One region of the Pelomonas sp. SE-A7 genome, then DNA from elsewhere that is predicted to be linked to it. Evidence: predicted binding sites of a transcription regulator. Region 1 holds the regulator's gene; each other region holds the start of a gene.
What was found. Region 1 encodes LexA, which represses DNA repair genes until DNA is damaged. Its sites were predicted from a motif close to ACTGTATNNNNATACAGT; they were not measured.
Positions count from the first base shown of each region.

Region 1 (5,498 bases):
AGGAAGAACAGCTGAACGTCAAGCTTGCCCGCGACCAGGCCCCAGGCCAGGCCCGCGGCCAGGAAGCCGTTGTACAGCCCCTGATTCGCCGCCAGCACCTTGCTGGCCTCGGCGAAGTCCGGCTCCAGCCGGAACACCTTGCGCCCCAGCGGCTTGGTCCAGAAGAACATCTCCAGCACCAGGAAGTACAGGTGCAGCAGGGCCACCAGGCCCACCAGCAGCTTCGCCACGATTTCCATCTCGCTTCTCTCCTTGGACCCGGGATCGGGTCGAATACCCATTTAAATTGTGTGCAATTAAATTGCCAGCTACATTATTGCCCATGAACCGCAGCAAGACACCCCGCAGCGCCGAGCCGGCCGACGACTGGCTCAAGCTCGACCATCAGCTCTGCTTCGCCCTGTACTCCGCCTCGCTGGCCATGACCAAGCTCTACAAGCCTTTGCTGGAGCCGCTGGGCCTGACCTATCCGCAATACCTCGTGATGTTGGTGCTGTGGGAGCAGGATGGCATCAGCGTTTCCACGCTGGGCCAGCGTCTGACGCTGGACTCGGGGACGCTGACACCGCTGCTCAAGCGGCTTGAAGCCATGGGACTGGTCAGCCGCCAGCGCTCTGCCGAAGACGAACGGCGCGTCGAACTGTTCCTGTCGCCGCAAGGCCGCTCGCTGAAGAGCCTGGCCCAAGAAATTCCGCCGCAGCTGGCTTGCGCCGCTGCCTGCTCGCTGCAAGAGCTCGCTTCACTGACCCGCCGCCTGCACGAGCTGCGTGGCGCCCTTTCCTCACCCCCACCCTCCTCCACTGAAAAGGAATGAAGACCATGGCCCTCGACAAAGTCCTCTACACCGCCCGTGCCACTTCGACCGGCGGCCGCGAAGGCAAGTCCGCCTCCAGTGATGGCGCACTGAACGTCGCGCTGTCGACGCCGCGTGAACTCGGCGGCGCCGGCGGCCCCGGCACCAATCCCGAGCAGTTGTTCGCGGCCGGCTATTCGGCCTGCTTCATCGGCGCGATGAAGGCCGTGGCCGGCAAGATGAAGCTGGCACTGCCGGCCGATCTGTCGATCACCGCCGATGTCGGCATCGGCCCGATTCCCGCTGGCTTCGGCATCCAGGTCGCCATGGCGATCAGCCTGCCCGGCATGGAGCGCGCACAGGCCGAGGCCCTGGTCGCTGCCGCCCACCAGGTCTGCCCCTACTCGAACGCCACCCGCGGCAACATCGACGTGACGCTGACCATCGTCTAAGGACGGAGGGCCGTCGAAGGGTCAGGCCAGCAACTGCAGCAGCAGTTCTATCCTGGCCTTGACCGGGCTCAGCGCTCCCGCGCTGGGCAGCTCGCCGCCTATCACCGGGCCCGCATCGCAGCGCGTGCTTCTCAGCACGGACACACCGCGGTCGCGGGCCTTCTGCAATGCAGCTGTGAGGCCGTTGGACAAGGTGCCGTTGCCGGTCCCGGCGACGACGATGCCATGAACGCCGTGGGCCAACATCGCCTCCACGACCCGACCATCGGCACCTGCATGGTTCTGGACAATCTCGACCCAGGGCCATTGGCTTGCATCGCGCGCGATGCGCGACAGGCCCAGCGGCGGCAGTTCCGCTTCAGCTTGCGACAGCCATCTCACGCGCCCTTCCTCGACCGTTCCAAGGGCGCCGCCTTCCACCGAGGCAAATGCATCGATGGCGTAGCTATGAACCTTGCGCAAGCGGGTCGCCCCATGAATCCGACCGGCAAGCACGGCGAACACGCCTGAGGCAGCCTGCGAGGCGACAGCCACGGCATCCAGCAAGTTCTGCGGGCCGTCGGCCTGCAGGGCGGTCGACGGGCGCATGGCTGCGGTCAACACGACCGGCTTGCGCGGCGCGAGCACCCGCATCAGCAAGTAGGCGGTTTCTTCCAGGGTGTCGGTTCCATGGGTGATGACCACGCCTCGCACATCGTCACGCTGCAGGTGCCGGTCAACAGCCTGCGCGAGCCGCTGCCAGGTCGCAAAGTCCATGTCCTTGCTGTCCAGCTGCGCGACCTGCTCCGTCTCCAGCTTGAACGCCGCCAGCGGCGGTGCCGCAAGCACCAATTGATCCACGCCGACCTGGCCAGCCTTGTAGCCGACGTTGTCCGCGGCATCCGCCGCCTTGCCGGCGATGGTGCCTCCTGTACCGAGGATGACGATGCGTTCAGCTTTGTCTTGCAATTTGAAATTCCTGGATGAAAATACAGCCACTGGATAAATGACCAGCCAGCAACCTGCCGCAGAGGACCTCGTGGACGACAGCCCCAAACTCACCGCCCGACAGCAGCAAATCCTCGACCTGGTGCGCGAGTCCATCGCGCAGACCGGCGCCCCACCCACCCGAGCCGAAATCGCCGCCGAACTGGGCTATCGCTCGGCCAATGCGGCTGAGGAGCATCTGCAGGCCTTGGCTCGCAAGGGCGTGATCGAACTGGTGGGCGGCACCTCCCGCGGGATCCGGCTGAAGTCTGACACATTGCGCGCGCTGAACGCGGCTCGCGAGCGCCAGCAATTCAACTTGCCCTTGCCTGGCATTAGCCAATTGAGCCTGCCGCTGGTCGGCCGTGTTGCCGCTGGCAGCCCTATCCTGGCCCAGGAACACATCGAGCAGCACTACAGCGTGGAGCCTGGCCTGTTCGCCCGCAAGCCCGACTACCTGCTGAGGGTCAAGGGCATGAGCATGCGGGACGTCGGCATCGTCGATGGCGACTTGCTTGCCGTGCAGAAGACCAGCGAGGCTCGCAACGGACAGATCGTGGTCGCCCGTATTGGCGAAGAGGTCACCGTCAAGCGCTTCCGTCGCGGCCGCAATGGCATTGAGTTGCTGCCCGAGAACCCCGACTTCGAGCCCATCCTGGTGGGTGCAGGCGATGAGAGCTTCGCGCTTGAAGGTTTGGCCGTGGGGCTGATCCGCTCGCAGTTTTGAGTTGGAGCGGACCAACATGGTGAGCAAAGCTTTGCATCGCGACGAATGCCGGGAACTGGAACAGATTCCGAACGTCGGCCCAGCCGCCGCGGCCGACCTACGCTTGCTTGGCATAAGCAAGCCGCAGCAGCTCAAAGGGCGTGATGCATTCGTGCTCTACCAGGAACTCTGCGCGCGCACCGAGCAGCGCCACGATCCCTGCGTGCTGGACACCTTCATGGCCGCCGTTGATTTCATGGCGGGCGCGGCACCGTCACCCTGGTGGCATTACACGGCGCAGCGCAAGGCGCTCTACGGGCATATCTGAGAGGCTTCCGGCAGTATGTCGGTTACTCCCCGGCGCCTGCTCGAAAGACACAAGTTTGTAATCGTGTAAAGAAAAAGCCCTGGATACTTTCATATCCAGGGCTTTCAATATTTGGCGGAGTGGACGGGGCTCGAACCCGCGACCCCCGGCGTGACAGGCCGGTATTCTAACCAACTGAACTACCACTCCGCGTGGAGCAATTTATGCAATTCCTTTGCTCTCGAGTTTGTCGCCAAACTCTCGCTTGAGAGATTGCCAAGCTTGCCAAACTTGCCCGTCTTGCGACGGGATTGACCAACTAAATTGGCGTCCCCTAGGGGATTCGAACCCCTGTAATCACCGTGAAAGGGTGGTGTCCTAGGCCTCTAGACGAAGGGGACTAATCTTTCGTTACCTGAACTGCGCGCCACGCAAGTAGAAACTTGGTGGAGGTAAGCGGGATCGAACCGCTGACCTCTTGCATGCCATGCAAGCGCTCTCCCAGCTGAGCTATACCCCCGTTTGTCAGGGCGCGCTGTTCAAGCGATGGTGACAGTATATCACCAAAATACCAGCCTTCATTCAATTGACTGAATGCTGATATCAGCAAACCTTGGCGGAGTGGACGGGGCTCGAACCCGCGACCCCCGGCGTGACAGGCCGGTATTCTAACCAACTGAACTACCACTCCGCGTGGAGCAATTTGTGCAATCTCTCTGCTCTCGAGTTTGTCGCCAAACTCTCGTTGGAGAGATTACCAAGCTTGCCAAACTTGGCGTCCCCTAGGGGATTCGAACCCCTGTAATCACCGTGAAAGGGTGGTGTCCTAGGCCTCTAGACGAAGGGGACTAATCCTTCGTTACCTGAACCGCGCGCCACTCAAGTAGAAACTTGGTGGAGGTAAGCGGGATCGAACCGCTGACCTCTTGCATGCCATGCAAGCGCTCTCCCAGCTGAGCTATACCCCCAATCAAACTACTCGGCTTGCGCCTTTGGTTTACTCGACTGGTTGCTTCACTACTCTTTCGAATCAGTGAATCGCGCTGTTCAAGCAAGACGACGATTATAGGACGATTTTCAGACGGCGCGCAAGCGCTCAATCACTTTTTCTTTGTCGAACAGCTCGAGCATCGCATCGACCGAAGGCGTCTGCGCTCGACCGCAGACCAGCACCCGCACCGGGATGGCCAGTTGCGGCATCTTTAGACCCTGTGCACCGATCACTTCCTTGATCGCCGCCTGGATGCTCGCTTTGTTCCATTCGATGGTGGCAAAGCGCTCGGCAAGCTGAGCCAGCGCCGGCTTGATTGCCTCGCTCACGTGGGTCGCAAGGTCCTCCGCTGAAGGAGTGACTGGCACGAAGTACATAGCCAGCCAATCGGCCAACGCCACCGTCGTAGCACAGCGATCCTTGAACAGCGCGCACATCGGCTGCAGCTGCTCCACGTCGGCTGCAATACCACGCTTGGCAAGCTGCTCAGCGACCAAGGCCGCCAGGCGCGCTTCGTCGATCTGCTTGATGTACTGGCTGTTGACCCAATCCAGCTTGGCCGGATCCCACTGAGCGGGGCTCTTGGACAAATGCGAGCCATCGAACCAGCTCACCAGTTGTTCACGCGAGAACAGCTCATCGTCACCATGGCTCCAGCCCAGGCGCGACAAGTAGTTCAGCATGGCCTCCGGCAGATAGCCGTTCTCTTCATAGGCCGTCACGCTGACCGCGCCGCGGCGCTTGGACAGCTTCAGGCCGTCGTCGCCCAGGATGATGGGCAGATGGCCGAAGGCAGGCAGCGGCGCATTCAGCGCCTTGAAGATGTTGATCTGCCAGGGCGTGTTGTTGATGTGTTCGTCACCGCGGAAAACGTGGGTGATCTTCATGTCGTAGTCATCGACGACCACGGCGAAGTTGTAGGTCGGCACGCCGTCCGGCCTAAGAATGATCAGGTCGTCGATCTCGCGGTTGTTGATCGTGATCGGCCCCTTGACGACGTCATCCCAGGTCACGTCGCCATCGATGGGATTCTTGAAGCGCACGACCGGCGGCACATCGACCGGCACCGTCGGCAGTTGCTTGCCCGCTTCGGGGCGCCAGGTGCCGTCGTAGCGACGCTTCTCGCCGCGCGCATCCTGCGCAGCCTTCATGGTCTCGAGCTGCTCGGGCGTGCAGTAGCAGCGGTAGGCCTTGCCCTCGGTAATCAGTTGCTCGACGACGGCGTGATAGCGATCCAGTCGCTGCATCTGGTAGATCGGGCCTTCGTCGTACTCCAGGCCCAG
Region 1 is NZ_JAUASW010000001.1:658,067-663,564, reverse strand. Features, by position in the region: gene QT382_RS02970 (DUF1304 domain-containing protein) at 1-239, opposite strand, end outside; gene QT382_RS02965 (MarR family winged helix-turn-helix transcriptional regulator) at 323-814, shown strand; gene QT382_RS02960 (organic hydroperoxide resistance protein) at 820-1,245, shown strand; gene QT382_RS02955 (asparaginase) at 1,267-2,286, opposite strand; gene lexA (transcriptional repressor LexA) at 2,264-2,938, shown strand; gene QT382_RS02945 (helix-hairpin-helix domain-containing protein) at 2,955-3,245, shown strand; tRNA gene QT382_RS02940 (tRNA-Asp) at 3,358-3,434, opposite strand; tRNA gene QT382_RS02935 (tRNA-Glu) at 3,550-3,625, opposite strand; tRNA gene QT382_RS02930 (tRNA-Ala) at 3,669-3,744, opposite strand; tRNA gene QT382_RS02925 (tRNA-Asp) at 3,839-3,915, opposite strand; tRNA gene QT382_RS02920 (tRNA-Glu) at 3,998-4,073, opposite strand; tRNA gene QT382_RS02915 (tRNA-Ala) at 4,117-4,192, opposite strand; gene gltX (glutamate--tRNA ligase) at 4,302-5,498, opposite strand, start outside.

Region 2 (5,498 bases), 2.3 Mb from region 1:
ATGTACAGGCGACGGACCTTCTGGCCTTCGGGGCCGGTCTGGTGCGTGATCAGCTGCATGCCCAGGATCTTCTCGGCGTTGGCCTTCACATCGTCCAGGGTCTTGGCGACCTTGACGCCACCGCCCTTGCCGCGGCCACCGGCGTGGATCTGGGCCTTGACGACCCAGACCGGGCCACCCAGCTTCTGGGCGGCTTCGACGGCCTCTTGCACGGTGAAGGCCGGGATGCCGCGGGGCACCGGCACGCCGAACTGGCGCAGGATTTCCTTGCCCTGGTACTCATGAATCTTCATAGGGGGTCTCGCTTAGGGGAAGTCAGTCAATCGATCGGTCAGGAAGATCCCAGCGGCGTCGCGGTGGATTCGGCCTGCAGGGCCTGTCCTTGGCGATACCAGCGGGGGTAATGGGTTTGCACGACCGGGCCATCGCGGCGCAGCGCATGGCAGCGGTCGAGCTGGAAGGGAGGTGTGCCGTCCTCACTGCCTTCACGGGTGTCGATCACCTCGCCGGCAAAGGCCTGGATCACAGCTGTAGGCAGCACGTTGCAGAGCTCGGTGAGATGGGTGCAGCCCAGCACACCGGACAGCTTCTGCTTGACCGCCGCCCGGAAGCCCTTGAGCAAATTGAGCCCGACCAGCTGGGCATAGGCATTGCCGTGATGCTCGCATCGGCCCGGGTATGGCATGGCACGGGTGTCGGACGAGGCTTCAAGAATGTTCAGCCGGGCATCGACGACCAAGGTCAACAGCATGTCGTGGACCGGCTCACCGGCCTTGCGAATGCCGGCCGAAAGCTGCATGTCTCGTGTCTTGGTATCCCGCAACTCGGCTTCGACGTCGAACAAGCCGTCATTGCGCGCATAGACCTGCACCAGGGTGGCGCGGGCATGCATCAAACGGCGCTCGGTGGAGGGGGCGTTCGGGGACATCGGGACTGGGTAGCGGGCTGCGCGACAAAGGCCCCGTACCGGGACGTAACCAGGCCGGCGCCGTTTGCGCAAGCCGGCAATGTAGCATGCTGCGCCGCATCAAGGCTTTCGCGGAACTGTCGGCGCGCCCCAGGGTGGTGCCGCTCGGCGATTCAGGTGCGCCTTCAATGTTCGGCAGCCCGAGCCCGACGGCCGAGCCGCTAGTCGTCGTCCGCGCGCAGCGCCCGTCGAATCGCTTCTGCCGAAAAGCCCCGGGCCGCGAGAAAGCGCATCTGCCGGGCTTTCTCGGCGGCATCGGCCGGCAAGGAATCACCGAACTTGCGCCGCCGGGCTTCGGCGGCCCGCGCCGGCTCGGCTTCGCGCAGCGCTTCGTTCTGCTCGATAGACAGGCTCAGCCCATGCTGGGCCAGCTCCTGCTTGATGCGCAGGCTGCCATAGCGCTGCGAACGCAGATGCAGCCGCGACTCGACGAAACGTTCTTCGTTCAGATAGCCCTGGCCCTGCAGCCAGACCAGGACCTGCTCGACTTCGGTTTCAACAGCCGCCTTGGCTTCAACATCAGCTTCGGCTTCTACTTGTCGCTCGAAGCCGCCAGCGAACTCCTCGCCGGCGGTTGCCGCTTCGCCCTCGCGGTCGTGGTCGCGATCACGCGCGATCCTGAGCAGCTTGCGCCGCAGCTCGGCCGCGCTGTGCTCGCGCTGGGCCAGCAGGGCGATGGCCCGCGCCTTCAGCGACAGCGGCTTGGCCGCGCCGGCACGGCGCGAGGAGGCGCCCGCCGGCATTCAGGGCCTCATTCCTCTTCGCCGCCCTCGGCGCCGGCGATCAGCGCAATGCCCATGGACTCGCGGATCTTGTTCTCGATCTCCACGGCCAGGTCGGGGTTCTCGCGCAGGAATTCGCGGGCGTTGTCCTTGCCCTGGCCGATCTTCTCGCCGCCGTAGGCATACCAGGAGCCGGACTTCTCGACCACCTTGGCATTGACGCCCATGTCGATGATCTCGCCCTCGCGGCTGATGCCTTCGCCATAGAGGATGTCGAATTCGGCGGTCTTGAACGGGGGCGAGACCTTGTTCTTGACGACCTTGACCTTGGTCTCGGAGCCGATCACCTCCTCGCCCTTCTTGATCGAACCGATGCGGCGGATGTCCAGGCGCACCGAGGCGTAGAACTTCAGCGCATTGCCGCCGGTGGTGGTTTCGGGGCTGCCGAACATCACGCCGATCTTCATGCGGATCTGGTTGATGAAGATGACCGTGCAATTGGTCTTCTTGATGGTGGCCGTCAGCTTGCGCAGGGCCTGGCTCATCAGGCGGGCCTGCAGGCCCGGCAACTGGTCGCCCATCTCGCCTTCGATTTCGGCCCGGGGCGTGAGCGCGGCCACCGAGTCGACCACGATCAGGTCCACCGAGCCGCTGCGCACCAGGGCGTCGACGATCTCGAGCGCCTGTTCACCGGTGTCCGGCTGGCTGATCAGGAGGTCTTGCAGGTTGACGCCCAGCTTCTGGGCGTATTGCACGTCGAGCGCATGCTCGGCGTCGATGAAAGCGCAGGTGCCTTGCAGCTTCTGCATCTCGGCGATGACCTGCAGGGTCAGCGTGGTCTTGCCGGAGGACTCGGGGCCGTAGATCTCGATCACGCGGCCGCGCGGCAGGCCGCCGACGCCCAGGGCGATGTCCAGGCCCAGCGAGCCGGTGGAGACGACCTGGATGTCTTCGATCACCTCGCCCTCGCCGAGCCGCATGATGGAGCCCTTGCCGAACTGCTTTTCGATCTGGGCGAGGGCGGCCTGCAGGGCCTTGGCTTTTTCGGTGTTCAGCTGCTTGACGGGGGCGTCCATGGGATCTCCTGTGAGGGCCGGCGCATTATGGCGCCACATCTGTATATCTGTACAGTAGTTTATCCCAGGCCTGCTGCCAATCCATGTCAGCAGCGACGGTCCCTAGAATGGGGGAAACACGGAGACAAGCCCATGCGGATCCTGATCGCGGAAGACGACCAAGTGTTGGCGGACGGGCTGCTGCGCTCGCTGCGCGCCTCGGGCTATGCGGTCGATCAGGTCAGCAGCGGCACCGAGGCCGATGCCGCCCTGGCCTCGCATGAATTCGACCTGCTGATCCTGGACCTGGGCCTGCCCAAGCTGCATGGGCTCGAGGTGCTGCGCAAGCTGCGCGCCCGAGGTTCCAGCGTGCCGGTCCTGATACTGACAGCCGCCGACAGCATCGAGCAGCGAGTCAAGGGCCTGGATCTGGGCGCCGACGACTACATGGCCAAGCCCTTCTCGTTGCAGGAACTGGAGGCGCGGGCGCGGGCGCTGACCCGACGCGGCCTGGGCAGCGCCTCCACCGTGATCAAGCATGGCCCGCTGTCTTTCGACGCCACCGGCCGCGTGGCCTATATCAACGACCAGATGATCGAGCTGTCGGCCCGCGAGCTGTCGCTCTTGGAAGTGCTGCTGCAGCGCGCCGGCCGTCTGGTCAGCAAGGACCAGCTCGTGGAGCGTCTGTGCGAATGGGGCGAAGAGGTCAGCAACAACGCGATCGAGGTCTACATCCACCGGCTGCGCAAGAAGATCGAGCAGGGCCCGATCCGCATCGCCACCGTGCGCGGGCTCGGCTACTGCCTCGAGAAGATTCCAGGCTGAATGGCTGAACGGGACCTGTCGATGGTCGCGCCGGACTGTCGCCACTCGGAAGCATGAGCACAGAAGCCCAGCCCCGCTCGCTGTTCGGCGAGATCCTCGACTGGATGCTGGCGCCGCTGCTGCTGATCTGGCCTATCAGCGTGGCGCTGACCTGGCTGGTGGCTCAGGGCATCTCGGCCAAGCCCTATGACCGCGAGCTTGGCGAAATGGCGCGCAACCTGGGCCTGCAGGTGGCCGCGGAAGCGGCGCGAGTCAGCACCACCAACGGCAAGGGCCGTTATGCCCTGTCCGCCGAGGCCGCCGCGCTGCTCAGGGCCGACGAGAGCGACACCATCTACTACCAGGTGCTCGGGCAGCGCGGGGAATACCTCAGCGGCGATCGCAACCTGCCGGTTCCGCAACCCGATGCTCCGATCCAGCCCTGGGAGCTGCAGCTGCGTGACGACGAGATTGGCGGCGAGAGCGTGCGCGTGGCCTACCTCTGGGTCGCACCCGACAACCAGCCGCCCGGCAGCAGCCGCACCATGCTGGTCCAGGTGGCCGAGACCCTGGGCAAGCGCAGCCGCCTGACCAACGAAATCATCAAGGGCGTGATCCTGCCGCAGTTCGTGATCCTGCCGCTGGCCGTGCTGCTGGTCTGGCTGGCGCTGGCGCGCGGCATCGCGCCGCTGAACGAGCTGCAGCGCCGCATACGCCGCCGCGAAAGCTCCGACCTCAGCCCCATCGAGGAGAGCCGCGTGCCCGACGAAGTCGCGCCGCTGGTGCGCGCCATCAACGACCTGCTGGGCCGGCTGGACCAGTCGATCAGCTCGCAGAAGCACTTCCTCGCCGACGCCGCCCACCAGCTGAAGACGCCGCTGGCCGGCCTGCGCACCCAAGCCGAGTTCGCCCAGCGCGAGATCGACGAAGGCAAGAGCTCGCCGACCGAGCTGAAACGCTCGTTGCAGCAGATCGCGCTGTCCAGCCAGCGCGCCGCCCACATGGTCAACCAGCTGCTGGCCATGGCGCGGGCCGAAGACAAGGAACATGCGGCCCGCCGCAGCCTGGTCAACCTGTCGGCGCTGGCCATAGAGACTGTGCGGGACTTCGTGCCGCGAGCCATGGAGAAGCGCCTGGACCTGGGCTACGAAGGCTCGGAATGGGCGGCCAGCCAGCTGCGGGTGCTGGGCCATCCGCTGCTGATACGCGAACTGATACGTAACCTGGTCGACAACGCCCTGCTCTACACGCCCGAAGGCGGCACGGTGACCGTCCGCGTGGTCGAAGACCCGTTCGGCCAGGTCGTGGTGCTGCAGGTGGAGGACTCGGGTCCGGGCATTCCGGAGAGCGAGCGAGAGAAGGTGTTCCAGCCCTTCTACCGCGCGCTCGGCACCGAGGTCGACGGCTCGGGCCTGGGCCTGGCCATCGTGCGGGAGATTGCGCAGCAGCACGGCACCGAGGTCACGCTGGACGAGACGCGGGACCGTCGCCAGGGCCACGAGAGCCCCGGCGCCCGCTTCACCATCCGCTTCCAGGCCCAGCCGCCAGCACCGCCGGCCGCCGACGAAGACGACGAGCAGGCAGCTCAGCCGTGATGATGATGGCTGCCGCGGCGGCTGCGCGCGATGGCCATGAGCAGACCCAGACTCAGCCCCAGCATCACCATGGCCGTGCCGCCATAGCTGATGAAGGGCAGGGGCACGCCCACCACCGGCAGGATGCCGCTGACCATGCCCATGTTGACGAAGACATAGGTGAAGAAGCTCAGCGTGATCGCCCCGGCAAGCAGCCTTGAGAACAGCGTGGGCGCCTCGGCCGCGATGGCCAGGCCGCGCAGTATCAGCACGGTGAAGCCGATCAGCAGGCCCAGCGCGCCGAGCAGGCCGAACTCCTCGCCATAGGCGGCGAACACGAAGTCGGTGGTGCGCTCGGGAATGAATTCCAGATGGG
Region 2 is NZ_JAUASW010000001.1:2,965,112-2,970,609, forward strand. Features, by position in the region: gene sucC (ADP-forming succinate--CoA ligase subunit beta) at 1-293, opposite strand, end outside; gene QT382_RS13395 (DUF2889 domain-containing protein) at 332-928, opposite strand; gene QT382_RS13400 (regulatory protein RecX) at 1,129-1,710, opposite strand; gene recA (recombinase RecA) at 1,719-2,765, opposite strand; gene QT382_RS13410 (response regulator) at 2,898-3,569, shown strand; gene QT382_RS13415 (sensor histidine kinase) at 3,623-5,143, shown strand; gene rodA (rod shape-determining protein RodA) at 5,134-5,498, opposite strand, start outside.
Region 2: recA (recombinase RecA) is a predicted target of LexA. The motif match lies at 2,804-2,821, and genes of this name have one in related genera.

Region 3 (5,498 bases), 1.1 Mb from region 1:
TGTAGCCAAGCTTCTTTGCTCGTTCGACCAATTCGTCTGGTCTGCTGGCTCCTGTCAAGAAGCTGAAGTTGCTAATGCAACGCAGTTCGGCATAGGGGATGCGTAGGACCTCTTCCATGTCGAGCTCACGAGAACGAGCCGTGCAACCACCAGGCGGAATCGCTTTCGAGACGAGTCTGGTAAATCCAAAGGGGCCCTGCGTGGTCGCTCCAGGCAATCCAATAGTCGCGCACAACCACATGCGACTCGCGCTTGGCCTCGTCGCGATGCCACCAGCCGTCCTCCACCGCATGAGGACCCGCTAGGAGCTTCAACGGACCTTGGTACTGGGGCCGCCCATCGCGGACAGAGAGCCTCAATGGCTCAGCGAGTACGAACGAAGGAGCGGGATAGCGGGAAGGTGGCCCCGGTTTGCGCGGGCGCTTCTCAGATGCGGAGCGCCAAGTGCAAATCCACTCCAGTCGGTTGTCGTCTCCAACAATCGGGCGACAGACTTTCTCGGGCCCAAATCTCGCGGCCAGGCGCTCCTGCAGCATCCCAACCGTCTCGCGCTCAAGGACGGTGTCTGGAAGAAGCGAGGCGCTGACCTCATGAAGCGCGTGGACCTCGGTGGCAGCTAGCTCCAAATCACCAACAGGCGCTAGCAGCGTGACCTTCGACAAATGCTCTGAGAGCAGTCGGAACAGGTGGTCGATGTCTCGCATTGCGACCGCGGTGCGAACAACCAAGCTGCCCCCGGTGCCGGCATCCTTTGAGCGCATGCTGTCGTGCCACCAATGCAGCGTGAAGGCTGTAATGCCGGCATGTCGTGCGGCTAGCCAGCCACACATTTGGAGCAGCATCTTGCGAGCACCGACCAAGAGCTCCGGTGCGTGCTCGACGCGGAAAGGAAGTTCAAGCTTTGTTAGAAAGGATTCCGGTAGCTCGACCCATAGATGGGCTTCAGGCTGGAGGCCATAGGCTTGGTCAAGGGCGCGCAGCAGCGATTTGTCGAACCGCCGTGTGATGCCCGCTCGCGGCAGCCTACGAACATCCCCGAGGGTTCTAGCTCCAGTCCGCAGTAGCACTGGCATATGCGGTAACACCGCGCTCAGTACTTGCATGGGCAGTGGGTCGAGCATCGGCTCGAGCCCTCGCGTCATGCCGTTCTCTATGCCTGCGCGCGCAAAGGCGAGAGCGGCAAGGCTGTTAGGGGCCCACGCGACCTTTACGACACCAAGCTCCGTGGATTCCGCAACAACCCTATCGCGCAGTGCCCGACGGCCTTTGAAGAGGCGCGTACTCGCGTCAACCTCCATCGCGACTGACTCTTCAAGGACAGTGACCCTGGGCGTGAACTGCAGCGCCCAGATAGCCAAAGCTCGAAGGTCGTCATCAATGGGGGACGGCTTGCTGCTGGGGGCCGGGAGTCGAAGTGCGCACCAGAGCATCAGGCACTCGCGACGTGATGCGACTTGGGTATCGAAGTCGCGGGGTCATGATGGCGTTGAGTCCACACGGGATGGACTCAAGGCGAAGCTCTTGCTCGCAGGGCGTGCCTCTGCGCTTCAAGATGCGAATACGGAGCTCCCAATCTTCCGAAAGTTGGGCTTGAAGCCTCAAAGGGGCGGCGGAGGCTTCAGCGGCTGCTCCGGCCGTGCGGAAAAGGAACACCGGCGCATCACATCCGGCCGCAAGGACTTGCAGGCGGCGGACTTGGTCCGCCCGGATTTGCGGAAGCCAGGCCAGAACCGCGCCGCAGGCGTTGCTTTTCACCGCTTGTTCGGTGGCCCAAAGGCGGTCGCCTGGTTTGTCAACATCGACCCAGAGAACGCGCTCAGGGTCGATGCCATCCAGTTGCAGACTGGGCGGGAACGGTCGCCGAGGCGGCCCCACAACGACGATGTCTCGTCCTCGATTGCTGATGGCACGCAAGGCCGGTGATGTGAGGCGCCACTCAAGAAGCGCGAACTGAGCGGTCAAGACCTCGGTCAGCCCTTGGCAGCCCCAGCCGCCGCCCGGCAGTTCCGCATCCAGCTCTGCGAAGCCAGTTGGTGCCACCAATTCAACACCACGGCCCAACTGGTCGCCTCGCCAAAGCGCAGCCTCTACCCCCGGCGGCAACGCGCGAGGTTCCGGCGGGCAAGTTGAATTGATGACTTCCGAGAGTGCCTTGCTCGGCTTGGTCTCGGTAGGAGTTTCGGGGGGCATATCGGACCAATTTACTGTATGTATGTACAGTATACGCATCCGCCATTGTTGTCCAGCGCTTGGTTAGCGACCGTTTGCATGCAGATGCCGTGTAACCAAATGGCCGTATAGAACCTGAAAAAGCAATTCGTACGGCCAATAGCCAAGTCATCGTCGAGGTACGGCGCCTGTTACATTTTGTAAGTGATGGCAATGCTGGGGCTCCGCACCAGCCACTGCTTCCGATTTCCGGCTTCTCTTGCGACTTAGTCATGCAGGGGGGCGTCCCCTAGATACCGAAATGGACGGGGACGTTCGCATGACCAACGGAAAACAACGATGCAGACACAAGAGCCTGACTCGGCCATAGAGGCCCTCGATGTCCGAGCCCTGCTGGCTAGGCTGGCGCGGACAGACTGGCAGAACGACCCGCTTTTCATTCCAGATGAGCAGGTGTTCCGAATGTTCCGCCGCGCTCGCGAGGCTGGAAACGAACACCGGATGGGGATGCTCATCAGGGTGTTGTCACGGCGTCTGCTAAGCCTCGCCACGGGCTTCGCGGTACGCAGCGCTATTTACCCAGGAATCATTGGAAACCTCGACCAAGCCGCGGAAGAGCTCTCTCAGTTTGTCTGGGACTGCTTGGTTAAGCGCCCTGGTGACGCCGCGTATGCCGAGAAGCGGTTCGGACTGCTTTTCAAACTCCGCGCAACTGACTTCCAGCGCCGTTTGTTGGCCAAGAAGCGCAAGCACCAGGAAAGCCTGGATGCCATGGACGTCTCCGACGAGGATGACGACCCCGATAAGACCATTCGCAGGGTCACTGCGCTTCGTCAGCCTGCCACGCCTGCCGACGCCCTGGCCATCAAACAGGAGCACGCCCAGGTTGTTGCCCGCATGCAGGCCGCCATGACCAAGCAAGAGTTTTTCGTCTACACGATGCTCTACGTCGAGGACATGCCGGTCAAGGACATCGCCGTGGCGCTCGGAGTCACACCTCGAACCATCAACACATATAAGAACGCCGCCCTCGACAAGGTCGAAGAGATGCGGAAGGAGTTCACGCAATGACATCGCCCACCCGCAGGCTGTCACTCGAGGAAGTTCTGGACGAGTTCTTCTTCTCCGCTGACAAGCCGTCTCCCACGATGGTTCTTCGCGCCTGCGAAGCTCATCCTGAATATCGCGAGGACATCCTCGAATTCGCGGCCCTTTGGTCGTCGTACGAGGCCTCGCCCGAAGTCGCAGCTGCGGACGTCGCGGACATCTCTGAGGAGTCCGTGTCGCGCCTGCAAAGCTACGTTCTCAATCAAATTCACGAACTCGATGGGAACTCGGTACCGTCCTCTAACGTCGAGGCCACGAAGCGCGCCGTCTCGACCTTGGCTGGCGGCAAGCTGGGTCGGGCTGCGACCGCTGCGGGATTCGCCAGCTCGCTGCTCTTGACCAAGGTGCTTACGACCATCACCAATGTCCCGCCCAGGGTGATTCGGGATTTGGCGAAGCATCTGCACGTGGCGCCGGCAGACCTGCGTCAGTGCATCGGACCACAGTTCGTAGGCGCAAGAAACTACAGCTCAGCCCGTCAGCCGGATGCACCTAGCTTGGAGACCTGGGAAAGTGCAGTCCGTTCTCTACCAGAGAGCGAGGACGAGAAGAAGCGCCTCCTCGGGTTCCAGACGGAGGAGGAGGCCTAGTGACACCTTTTCATCTCGCTCGCGAGGCGGCGAGACAGTTTCGGCATGGCCTCTTTGGGGAGGCTGCCGAAACTGGGATTGCTTCCAAGGCAATCATTGATGCGGCCGCCAGCGAGGATGCTGAGGATTTCCAGATTTCGGACGCCAATCCGTCGGACAAGGCGCTTGGTGGCGCTGATGCCGTGCTGGAGGTCAAGTTCCGTCAGATAGTCGTTCGAAACGATGTATCGACGGGCGAGCGTGCCTTCCTCGTCGCCCATGAATTCGGACACTGGAAGCTCCACAACGATGGACAAGAGGGCTGCCACAAGGTCGTCGACTCGACGCTGAAGCCTGAGGACGCCGACACGTTCGGCGCCCAGAAGGTCGAGGCCTACGGCGCACGGGAGCGTTCCGAGCTGCAAGCCAACATCTTCGCCCGCGAGCTGCTACTGCCCAGGAAAGTGGCCCGAACCTTGTTCCTTGCCGGCAAGACGGCGGAACAGCTCGCAAGTGAACTCGGCCTTCCCTTGGAGCTGGTCCGACAACAACTGCTCGATGGCCTGCTGCTTCCAGAGCCCATGGAAGAGCAGGCCGAGCCGCCCAAGGTCATCACCCCAACGGTAGAGCAGATAGCGGCAGCCCAGTCCAAGGCCAAGACTTCGCTGGTGAAAGCCGGCCCGGGCACCGGCAAGACGGCCACACTGCTGATGCGGGTCCAGCACCTGCTGGAAACAGGCGCGAAGCCAGAGGAGTTGCTGCTGCTCACCTTCTCGAACCGAGCGGCAAGAGAGCTGGTGGACCGGCTGCAGCAGCTGGGCATCGAAAACGCGCACGAAATGTGGGTCGGCACCTTCCACGCGTTCGGGCTGGAGTTCCTGCGAAAGAACTGCGAGCAGTTCGGCCTTAAGTCCCGATTCGGCGTCGCCGACAAGATGGCAGAGATTGCGGTGCTGGAGCCGCACATCTACAGCCTGGGTCTGCAAGCATTCAACCCCTTGGGTGACCCACTCGACTGGTTGAAGACCGCCGTGGAGGCAATCCAGCGAGCGAAGGACGAGCTCGCTGACGCTGCCGCTTACGCTGCAGCCGTGGAGGAATCCGCCGCCGATACGCCGGCCGACCTGCTTGCCAAGCGGCGAGATGTCGCGAAGCTCTATAGCTGCTACGAGGAGAAGGCCGAGGCCAACTCCAGTCTTGTGGACATGGGCGACCTCGTGATGCTGCCTGCGCTCGCGCTGACAAACAACTACGACAGCTTCAAGGCCAGCGTCGGTCGGTTCAAACACATCCTTGTGGACGAGTACCAGGACGTCAACCGGGCCAGCGCCCAGCTCGTGAAGGCTCTTGCAGCCCGTGCGGAAACGCTCTGGGTGGTTGGTGACGCCCGTCAGGCCATCTACCGATTCCGCGGCGCCTCAATGCGCAGCATCGTCAACTTCGGCGACGACTATCTCGACTATCAATCCTTTCCGCTCAACGAGAACCGGCGCAGCTACGAAGAGGTCGTTCGAGTCTTCGAACACTCGGGGCGCGCGACCCACCCGCTGCAGCTCATTCTTCCGCTCGACGATGTAGAGCCCGCCCGGGGTGCGAGCGGCGCGAAGCCTCGCCACGTCAAGTGCGCCACCACGGACATCGTTCGCGGTGAAG
Region 3 is NZ_JAUASW010000001.1:1,717,689-1,723,186, reverse strand. Features, by position in the region: gene QT382_RS07830 (error-prone DNA polymerase) at 1-118, opposite strand, end outside; gene QT382_RS07825 (DNA polymerase Y subunit UmuC family protein) at 126-1,142, opposite strand; gene imuA (translesion DNA synthesis-associated protein ImuA) at 1,375-2,190, opposite strand; gene QT382_RS07820 (sigma-70 region 4 domain-containing protein) at 2,509-3,240, shown strand; gene QT382_RS07815 (hypothetical protein) at 3,237-3,866, shown strand; gene QT382_RS07810 (UvrD-helicase domain-containing protein) at 3,866-5,498, shown strand, end outside.
Region 3: imuA (translesion DNA synthesis-associated protein ImuA) is a predicted target of LexA. The motif match lies at 2,204-2,221, and genes of this name have one in related genera.

Region 4 (5,498 bases), 1.1 Mb from region 1:
CAGCAGGTGCTTGAAGCGCGGTGAAACGCGGAAGCTAACGGCAATGCTTTTCTCGGCTGGCATGGATGTGTGCCCTGTATAGCGCTCCACAATACATGCAACAAAGTGTTTCGATGCAAGGGTATGCCTGAGGACATGCATCCCTCCAATGGGGGATGCGCACGGGAGGCTGTTCCTCCGGAGCTTGCGTCGAGTCTTCACTGCCGGCCTTTGGTGGCGACCGACTGCAAGGCACGTTTTCAACGGCCGACACACGACTCGTAGCGCAATATCGACGCAAGATGAGTTCTTGGGCGAGGCGCGAAGCAAGCAAGTCGACCTTTCGCCGAGGGAATCACAATCCACATATCCCGATTAGGTCAGGAGCTTCGAATGTGCTACTCCGCGCAAGTCTGGGCCGACTACCGCACCTACGTACGCGACTTCGGCGCAGAGATTGACATCAAGGAGTTCTACGAGACCTTTTTTCGAAGGGCTCAGGGAGACGCCGTCACGATGCCGCGCGCGATGGAGAGCGCATTCGATAACCCGCAGACTGACGTCGAGCGCACGGTCAAACAGCTCATCGACGAATTCCGACAAGTGGAGCACAAGCGCCTACAGGAAGAAGTCTTTGCACAGCGCACTCGGCTTGCAGACGCGGAACGCAAGCTTTCGGCCAAGGAAACCAAAGCTGCACTTGAAAGCAAACGCATCGCGACCACCAAGGTCGACCGCGCGCTGGCTAAGCTAAAAAATCTCGACCGGACGGACCTGCGGGAATCCGACTTCCGGATGTTCCCCAAGCATTACGTGCCAGTGATGGTCTTCGAGGAGGGCCGCCTGGTGGTGCGCCCGATGCGCTATCAATGCCGTCCTGTAGGCAAGCCCGAGTTCTATGACACCAAGTACCCGGGCACGTTCAACGCACGCCGGGACAATCTAGAAGGCTTTTGGAAAGGGCAGTTCGGCCGCACCCATGGCGTGGCACTCGTGAGTGCGTTCTATGAAAACGTACCGCGGCACAAGGCGGAACACCGAGAGCTTCGCGAAGGAGAAGCTGAGGAAAACGTGATTCTTGAGTTCAGGCCGCGGCCGGCTCACGACATGGTCGTCGCCTGCCTTTATTCGCACTGGACTGCCCCTGGCCAGCCAGGCATGTGGAGCTTCGCGTTCATCACGGACGAGCCTCCGGCGGAGGTCGCCGATGCAGGTCACGACAGATGCATCGTTCCGCTGAAGCCTGAAAACATGCTGCCATGGCTGCAGCCGGACGCGAAGGACCTCAAATCGCTTTATGCCCTGCTAGATGACCGCGACACCCCGTACTACGAGCATCAACTGGCCGCATAAGCTTAGGCAGGTCCCAGCAGCATGGCCGACAACAAAGGTACCCGTTCAAAGTCTGGCGACCCGTTCTGTGATGAATTTCATCGCCTTCTGGGTCGGCTGGTTCACGCGCTCGCGTCCTTTGATTTCAACATCGGACTGCAACTGAACTGGATGGGGCCATACAGCGGCCGCGATGTCTCTGACCTACTGAAACCTCGGCAGGCTCGGTTGGGTGACCGACTCGACATGCTCGAACAGATGGTCGTGGAGCTGTACTCACCCGCTGGAACATCGGCATTGAAAGACTTCCGCGACTGGTTCGCGTCAGCCCACAAAGTTCGAGCGATTCGAAATGACTACGCTCATGGCCGCTGGGGCGTCCCAGGCAAGCTCCAAGAGTCGCCAAGTGGCCCAGCACTCCCGAGGGTTCCTTTGCTTGCGTTTGTCCCGCTCGAATTCGATATGACTCCGGACCAGCCTGACAAGTCCGTCTACTTGACTATCGAAGAGTTCAAACAGCAGGTTGAACAAGCCGAAGCATTGTTTGCAAAGTACTGGGACCTCGCTGAACGACACAAGGCTTCTGTGCTACCCAGCAAGGGACCACATGCGTAGCCACGTCACAAAACGACGAACAGCGCGATGCGGTCGACGGGAAAGTGCTTCCCTACGCCGAAGCGTGCCGCGGCTGCCGTTATGGAAAATTATTGCGAAAACAATAATTGTACTTTCGGCACATAACGCGCCTAAGTCCTTGTTTTACAAGACATTCCTTCGACCACGCACAATTTTCGCAAAGTCGCTGGAAAGCAGCTAAGTCCTTATCACAAAACACTTTCCATCAAGTACGCGCAATCTTGTGCAAAGTTGATGGAAGGCAGAGCGCCAAGCGTGCCGCCCCTGAGCCTTGCAGTGCTCGTCCGCCCCTAAGTAGCCCACGATTGCGACGGCTGCGCAGGACCGCGCAACTTACGGACGTGTTCAGAACTTCGATGCCGGCCCTCTCTCGCGAGACGCCTCATAGTCCCTTGCAATACTTGATTAGCGGATGGAGGCCTTGCCGTTCAAGGTCGGCACCCCGGGCCTTCCAGACTTGGGTCCGCGGCCAGAAGTCGATAACAGTTCCGCGCGATGCAACGACGAGATGCTCACCGTCGTCTTGAGCTTCAAATCGAAGTCCAGCCCTCGCCAGCCAATCCGGTGCAATCGCGACTCGCCGGTCTTCGGGCGACTCATTAACGCTTGGGGCCAAGTCTGGCTGAATGGCCGCAGCTTCTTTTCCCGCCAGTGTCGGCGCGTCATGTATCAATGCTTCTATAGCATCGACCAGCGCCCAACATTGGTCGGCCTCAAGCAACGCAAAGCGTGCCGAGTCGGGATGAATACCCAACACCGCAGCCATCCAACCGTAAGCCTGTGTGCGCGTCTTCCGTCCCTCGAGCCACAGCCTCTCAAAAAGGTCGTGGGCGCGAACGCGTGCTGAGCGAAGCGGTGCATTCGCAAGGCGCCCTAAGGGTATTGTTCCGTCGCTGTCGACCAGAACATCCTCACCGACGTTGACCCGCGCGCCCGCTCTATGGCACCCAACCTGAGCATCACAAGGCACGCAGCGCCAGAGCAAGAGCTCGTGCAGGTCTGTTCGGTGCGGATAGACGGTTCGACCTGGGACCAGCTCAGCAGGTTTCCCGCAATAGTTGCAGGTAACAGAACGCATGGGGCGATGCTACTGGTGCACGAAGCGTCACGAAACGAGGCACTTCAATCTGGGTGGAAGGAATCACAACGATACTGTATATTCATACAGTCATCAAGCAATCGGGGCATAGGCGACTCTACCGTTGTCGGAGCACCATGGACGAAGAACTCATCCCCGAAGTGCCCGTCACCTTCCACAAAGGGAGAGGTGCAGGCAGCAATGCGAGGTCGCGATTCGAGCGTTGGACGCGAGAGGTCGACAACTCGCATCGACCTGAGGGAAATGACGAATCTGAAGATGTGCCTCTTCCAATCAGAACGGAAGTTTTCCATAGCCGCGCGAAGAAAATCATCAGCAGGAACAACTCGCCGGACATTCCATTCGAGCAGTCCATCAACCCATTTCAGGGGTGCGAACACGGATGCGTCTACTGCTACGCCCGACCGACTCACGCCTATGTTGGACTCTCCCCAGGCATTGACTTTGAGACCAAGGTCTTCGCCAAGATGAACGCCGCCGAGCTACTCGAGAAGGAACTCGATAGCTCGACCTATGAACCGGCGTTGATTGCGCTCGGCGCGAACACAGACCCTTATCAGCCCATCGAGCGCAAGTTGGAAATCACGCGCGCGATAGTTGAAGTTCTGACGCGGCGCCGTGTTCCTTTCAGTGTCACGACGAAGAATGCCCTTGTCACGCGAGACATCGACTTTCTCGCACCTGCCGCTGAAAGAGGTCTCTGCAGAGTCAATGTTTCTCTTGCCACTCTACAGCCGAGCCTTGCACGCATCATGGACCCAAGGGCAAGCAGTCCAGAGAGTCGTTTGAGAGCAATAGAGAAGATGTCGAGGGCAGGCATCCCGGTGTCTGTGTTTGTTTCACCGATGATTCCAACAATCAACGACGTAGAGCTGGAACGCATCCTAAAAGCCTCTGCAGAGGCTGGGGCGACCTACGCAAGCATGATTCTGCTGCGATTGCCGAGGGAGGTACTAGACCTCTTTGTAGAGTGGCTAGAGGGCCACTTCCCGCTCCGCGCCAAGCACGTCATGAGCCTGATTTCACAGGCTCGAGGTGGAAAAGACTACGACTCCAACTTCTTCGCGCGCATGAAGGGGTCGGGACCTTACGCCCAACTGCTATCGCAAAGATTTTCGCGCGCGTGCTCGAAATACGGTCTGAAGCGCTCCGCTACAGCGCCTGTTGATACGAGCCAGTTCGTAAGGCCTCCGCGACTCGAAGACTCGCAGTGGTCGTTGTTCTAACGCTTCTCTGAGGCTGGCTGCTGCACCAAAGAGTTCATTCGTATTGCGACCGGCCGCTCCCTTCACTTTCTTGGCACAAAGGGATTGCCGTAGGGCGCAACGCAAGGTTGATTCCACGGACATGCAAATCGACCATGGCTGGCAGCAACAACAAATCCAATGGCACTATTTCAGTAACGAATACTCCACTAGCTGTAAAGATTTCTAAAAGCAATTCCGGGCCCCTCGCTCTTTTAATAAAAGCAGCGGCGTGCCCCATCATCAAAATCTAAGCTCCATGAGCGCAAAGCTTAAAAGCGAAAATTTATCTACTCACGTTGCTTGCCCGCGACAGAAATGACGCCCATGGGCAAAATATCAGCACCAGACATCATTTGTTCTGGTGTCGCGGAGCCCTTCTTGGGCATCGCCTTCGCGGAAATCGCTGAGCCAACAACGCCCCCTAGCTTCAAGACGAGACCAGCGGTTTCCGATACGTGGTAGTCAACCAGCCGTTGCAACCGACTGTTCTCCGACGTTAAATACGAGCATCGGATTTCAAGATTATGGTCGGCAAGGACCTTCCACACGGAGACTATCAACGTCCGGGCACCTGGAAGTTCGCACTTCTCGCTGTTAATTAGATTCCTCGACAACTCGGCCTTCCGCGCGACCTCCGCAATCGTAATTTTCGGACCTTCGACAACCTTCGCGCTCTCGGTGTAACTCATCGCATCAATAAGCTTTCGAAGTTCGGCAGCCACACGCTCCTCCCGCTCGTCACTAGGCGTAAACAGCTGAATGAGAGACTTCGCGTCATCCAAAGGGTTGCTCATATTCTTTCAATGGCCTTGACAATAATCTTGCTGGTTTCGAATCGGATAACCGCCACTCGATTTGTGGGGTCTTGCGCCGCAGCCTCATAGCTTGCCATTCGATTTCGCCAATAGGGCAAATGAGCACTGTCAGCCGCGAAGCAACCGCAACCGGTGCACATCGAGACGTTTTGACTAATGTAGTCAGGAGCCTGGAACCACCAAGACGCACCTCCCGATGCTTCCCGACATCTCGATTCCGTCGGCCGGACTGAAATCAAGCAATTGCCATGAGCTCCGAAGAAAATACGAATGCCGTGCGAAACCACAATATCCTTGACTTTGCCACGAAGCGTTTCAAGGTCCCTAATGCCGGTCAGCCCATGTTCGTTATAGAACGCTTGTACCGCACTGGCAACGTTACCGAAGTAG
Region 4 is NZ_JAUASW010000001.1:1,743,163-1,748,660, forward strand. Features, by position in the region: gene QT382_RS07870 (SOS response-associated peptidase family protein) at 373-1,332, shown strand; gene QT382_RS07875 (hypothetical protein) at 1,354-1,926, shown strand; gene QT382_RS21060 (zinc-finger-containing protein) at 2,330-3,025, opposite strand; gene QT382_RS07880 (PA0069 family radical SAM protein) at 3,163-4,272, shown strand; gene QT382_RS07885 (hypothetical protein) at 4,581-5,087, opposite strand; gene QT382_RS07890 (hypothetical protein) at 5,084-5,498, opposite strand, start outside.
Region 4: QT382_RS07880 (PA0069 family radical SAM protein) is a predicted target of LexA. The motif match lies at 3,099-3,116, and genes of this name have one in related genera.